Regions from separate parts of the Micromonospora zamorensis genome, predicted to be linked through region 2. Evidence: riboswitches for the same ligand, from Rfam matches in the RefSeq annotation. Region 2 holds a riboswitch; the other holds the start of a gene.
The links. A riboswitch is a leader RNA that binds a small molecule or an ion and turns the genes downstream of it on or off. The one in region 2 is predicted to bind S-adenosylmethionine.
Positions count from the first base shown of each region.

Region 1: linked by a shared signal. The riboswitch ahead of GA0070619_RS06250 (ABC transporter substrate-binding protein) and the one ahead of thrC (threonine synthase) in region 2 are both predicted to bind S-adenosylmethionine.

Region 1 covers NZ_LT607755.1:1,383,016-1,385,409, forward strand. The annotation lists gene GA0070619_RS06250 (ABC transporter substrate-binding protein) at 1-869, opposite strand, end outside; SAM riboswitch class IV at 1,144-1,255, opposite strand; gene GA0070619_RS06255 (APC family permease) at 1,344-2,394, opposite strand, start outside.
Region 2 covers NZ_LT607755.1:5,777,477-5,779,870, reverse strand. The annotation lists gene GA0070619_RS25785 (ArsR/SmtB family transcription factor) at 1-108, opposite strand, end outside; gene GA0070619_RS25780 (DMT family transporter) at 200-1,168, shown strand; SAM riboswitch class I at 1,236-1,371, shown strand; gene thrC (threonine synthase) at 1,382-2,394, shown strand, end outside.

The DNA of each region.
Region 1 (2,394 bases), 2.7 Mb from region 2:
GACCCGGTCGCCGACGGCGCAACGGACGCGGACGGTGCCGCCACGGTGCCGCTGCCCGGCGTGAAGTCCGCCGGGATCGGCCGGCCCGGGTAGTACTGCGCCTGCAACCGGCTCCACGTGCCGTCCGCGATGACCTCGTCGAGGCCCTTGTTCAGCGCCTCGCGCAGTTTGTCGCTGCCCTTGGCGACGGCGTACGCGGTCGGCGTCGGGCTGAGCTGCTTGGCAGCCACGGTGATCTTGCCGTTGCTGTCAGCGGCCGACTTCTCGCCGATCTCGGCCGGGGCGATCCACGCGTCGGCGGTGCCGGCCTTGAGCTGGTTGATCGCGCCGTTGTAGTCCGGCACCCGCACCGGGTCGAGCTGCTTTCCGCTGGCGTAGTCGTCCTGGACGGTGCCCTGCACTACCACGACCCGCTTGCCGGCGAGCTGGTCGAAGCCGGTGATCGGGGAGCCGGCCGGGACGTCCAGGCCGAAGTAGCCGAAGTCGTAGCCGTTGCCGAAGTCGACTGTCTTCTTCCGCGCCTCGGTGATGGTGATCGAGGAGCTGCCGACGTCGAACTTGCGGTTGTTGACCTGGGAGAGCAACGCGGAGAAGTCGGTGCCGACGAACTCCACGGTGAGGCCGAGCTTGCCGGCCACAGCGATCAACAGGTCGTTGTCGAAGCCGGTGAACTTCCCGTCCTTGAGGAAGACGTTCGGCGGGGCGTCGGTCAGGGTGCCGGCCCGCAGCACGCCCGGCTGGGCCAGGCCGTACGGGTTGGCGGTGGCGTCGGACGAGCTGTCGTCGCCGCAGGCGGTGAGCGCGGTGGCGGCCAGGATGGTGGCCGCGCCGAGGGCGGCGGCACGGGTCAGGGCAGGAAGAAGTCGCACGGGTGTCTCCGAGAGGTCGTGTCTCGGCACGCACGGGTGTGCGTCGCCGACGGTGCGCCCGATGGGCGTACCGGTGAGGGAGAGGGTTCGGGAGAAGTGCTGCGCTAGTGCGTCATGCCGCGACAGGCGGCGCTGCACATTCGCATCATGTCCACGTGCCGTCGCCGGGTCAGTGCCGGCGAGGGCCAACCGGCGCGGAGTTCTGCGACGTCGGTCGGTGGGGCGGTGCTGAGGATGCGCATGGTTCTCCCGGGTCTGTGCTGACCTGGGTGCCAGGCCACGCTTGCACCGACGTCGTGCCGGTGCCTGGTCTTCACCCGGGGCACCCCACCGCGGAGGAGGGTTGCCGGCCAGCGAGCCGGGGCTTCGCGCTGGCGCTCATGACCTGGGCCGAGGCTAGCAGCAGGCACCGGTGGGTCGTCCAGTCGTTATGAGCACGCTCACCGTGCGCGACGGGGTGCCCGGCCCCCCAGGTCAGCTGGCGTGTACGTGCGGCCGGCGGCGCGGGTCGGGCTCCTGGCGGCGCAGGATCTCCCGGGTGACCGAGGCGATCGCACCCTGCCCGAACGCCAGGTAGCGCAGGATGTTGCGGCCCGGGCTGCCCTCGCTCCACTCGAAGTAGATGTGTGGGCGTCGCCGGCTCCGGTCGCGGATCTCCAGCAGCAGGGCGGCGAGCGCGGTGGGCACCGAGGAGCTGGCCAGGCTGAGCACCGGGAAGCGGTGGTCCGCCATGCTGCCGCGGACCAGCAGTTCGGTTTCGAAGTCCGAGGGGTCGGTGACGTGCACCTCGACGAAGATGACGTCGCTGTCGTCGGGGAAGTCGTTGTCCGCCATGGTCTGTGCCAGCTTGGCGCGGTACTCCGCCACGTCCCGGCGGTCGGGTTCGTGCGCGATGAGGCGGATCCGCCGCCCGATGCGCTCGTCGATCATCCGGGTCGCGACCGGGTCCAGCTCGACCTGGTTGACCCGCAGCTCGTAGGCCCGGGACAACCGGGAGAGCACGGAGACCACGATGATCGCGCTGATGAAGCAGGCCGCGATCTTGACTCCGTCGGGGCGTTCCACCACGTTCGCCAGTGTGGTGTAGATGAAGATCACCGCGATGGTTCCGAACGCGATGGTGCGGCCGTGCTGCCGTCGCCGTCTCGCCGCGAGCGTCACCGCCGTCGCCGCCGACGTGATCAACACCAGGACCCCGGTGGCGTACGCGCCGCCCTGCGCGTCCACGCTGGCCTTGAAGAGGATCGTGATCAGGAACGCCACCGCGGTGAAGACCAGCACCAGCGGCCGGACCGCACGCGCCCAGGTGGGTGCCATGCCGTAGCGCGGCAGATACCGGGGTACGAGGTTGAGCAGACCGGCCATCGCCGAGGCCCCCGCGAACCAGAGGATCCCGATGGTGGACAGGTCGTAGACGGTGCCGAACACCTCCCCGAGGTGCTCGTGCGCCAGGTAGGCCAGCGCCCGGCCGTTCGCCGGCCCACCCGGCTGGAAGGCCTCCGGCGGGATCAGGACGGTGGTCGTC
Region 2 (2,394 bases):
GCCGCCCTCGGCGAGCGCCCGGACGATCTGCAACCGCACGTCGTCGGCGAGTGCGGCCAGCACGGCGGTGACCGGTACGGCGGTCAGTTCGGGTTCGTGCGGCTCCATGTGACCAGTGTAACCCTTGTTCGACAATTATCGAACAAGCTCCTACTGTCGGTTCCGTTGGTTCGACGATACTCGAACATTGGAGCTGACGATGCGATCCCGCGCCGCCGCCTATCCGCTGCTCGCCGTGCTCGCCTGGGGAGTGATGTTCCCGGTCCTGGCCAGCGCGCTGACCCGGGTCGACCCGCTCAACCTGACCACTGCCCGCTACCTTCTCGCCGCCGTCATCCTGGTCGCCGTCCTCCTGCTCCGTGAGGGTGCCGGCGCGCTGCGGTCGGGCGGCCGGGCGGCCGAGGTGGTGGTGCTCGGAGTGGTCGGCTTCGCCGGCTTCAACCTGCTCACCAGCCTGGCCCTCGAACACGCCGCACCGCAGCAGGTCGCGCTCTTCGTGGCCACCACCCCCGTGATCACCCAGCTGGTCCGTTGGGCCCGTGACGGCGTACGCCCGAAGCCGTTCCTGCTGGGTCTCTCCCTGGTGGCGCTCCTCGGTGTCGGCCTGGTGATCACCCGCGGGAGCCTGACCGGGCTCGGCCAGTTCGGTCTCGGTGGGCTGATGATGATCGGCGCGGTGCTCGGCTGGGGCATCTACACGCACGGTGCCAGCCGCTTCGGCGAGTGGTCGCCGCTGCGCTTCACCACGCTGACCGCACTCGCCGGCACGGCCGCCATGCTGGCCGCGAGCATCGGCGCCGACGCCGTCGGCTGGCAGCACGCGCCGGCCGCCGCCGACCTCGTGGCGGTCACCCCGCAACTGGCGTACGCGGTGATCCTGGGCGCCGTGGTCGCGGTCCTGGCCTGGAACACCGGCGTGCAGCGACTCGGTGCCGCCAACGCCGCGTTGTTCATGAACCTGGTCCCGGTGACCACGTTCGCGGTGCAGATCGCCCGCGGCTACCGCCCGGAGCCCGTCGAGCTGGTCGGGGCCGCCATCACGATCGCCGCCCTGGTCGCCGCGAACCTCGCCACCCGGCCCCGGACCCGAGCCGCGGCACTGCCCCGGACCACAGCGGTCACGGACCCGATCGCGGTGACCGACCCCGCAGCGGTGAGCGTCCGCTGACCCACTACCTGGGATCTGCCCTGGAGGCCGCGCCCGGCTTTGCCTAGACTCGACGACACAACTGCATACCTCATCCAGAGGGGCTGAGGGATACGGCCCGACGACGCCCCGGCAACCACCCCGCGCGCTCACCGCTGAGCGACCCGCGGGGCAGGTGCCAATTCCGTCCCCGCCGCACCGTGCGATGCGGGGAAAGATGAGAGGACTCTCGACATGACGTCGACGCTCGCCGCCTCCGGCATCGACACCTCCGCCAGCCCCGCCCGCGCCCTGGTCTGTCGCGCCTGTTCGGCGCGCTACCCGCTCGCCGCCCAGCACGCCTGCTACGAGTGTTTCGGCCCGCTGGAGGTCGACTACGACACGGCCGCCCTGGCGACGGTCACCCGCGAGCAGATCGAGGCCGGGCCGAAGAACATCTGGCGGTACGCCGCACTGCTCCCCGCCGGTCAGGACCCGGCCAGCCGGGTCACCCTCGACCCGGGGCTGACCCCGCTGGTGGCGGCCCCGCACCTCGCCGCCGAGCTGGGCATCACCGCGCAGCTCTGGGTCAAGGACGACAGCGCCAACCCCACCCACTCGTTCAAGGACCGGGTCGTCTCGGTGGCGCTCACCGCCGCGAAGGCGCTCGGCTTCACCCGGTTCGCCTGCGCGTCGACCGGCAACCTGGCCAACTCGGTGGCAGCGCACGCCGCCCGCGCCGGGGTGCCCTCGGTGGTCTTCATCCCCAGCGACCTGGAGCAGGGCAAGGTCATCACCACTGCCGTCTACGGGGGCGAGCTGGTCGCCATCGACGGCTCGTACGACGACGTCAACCGGCTCTGTGGCGAGTTGGTGGAGACCGACGAGTTCGAGGACACCGCGTTCGTCAACGTGAACGTCCGCCCGTACTACGCGGAGGGCTCCAAGACGCTCGGCTACGAGGTGGCCGAGCAGCTCGGTTGGCGGATCCCCGCGCAGGTGGTGATCCCGATGGCCAGCGGCGAGCTGCTCACCAAGATTGACAAGGCGTTCTCCGAGCTGGTGGAGATCGGTCTGGTCGAGGCGCCGGTCGGCGGCTGGAAGGTCTTCGGCGCGCAGTCCGCCGGCTGCAACCCGATCGCCACGGCCCTGCACGCCGACACCGACACGATCACCCCGGTCAAGCCCACCGGCATCGCCAAGTCGCTCAACATCGGCGACCCCGCCGCCGGCCTCTACGCGTTGGAGGCGGTCCGTCGCACCGGCGG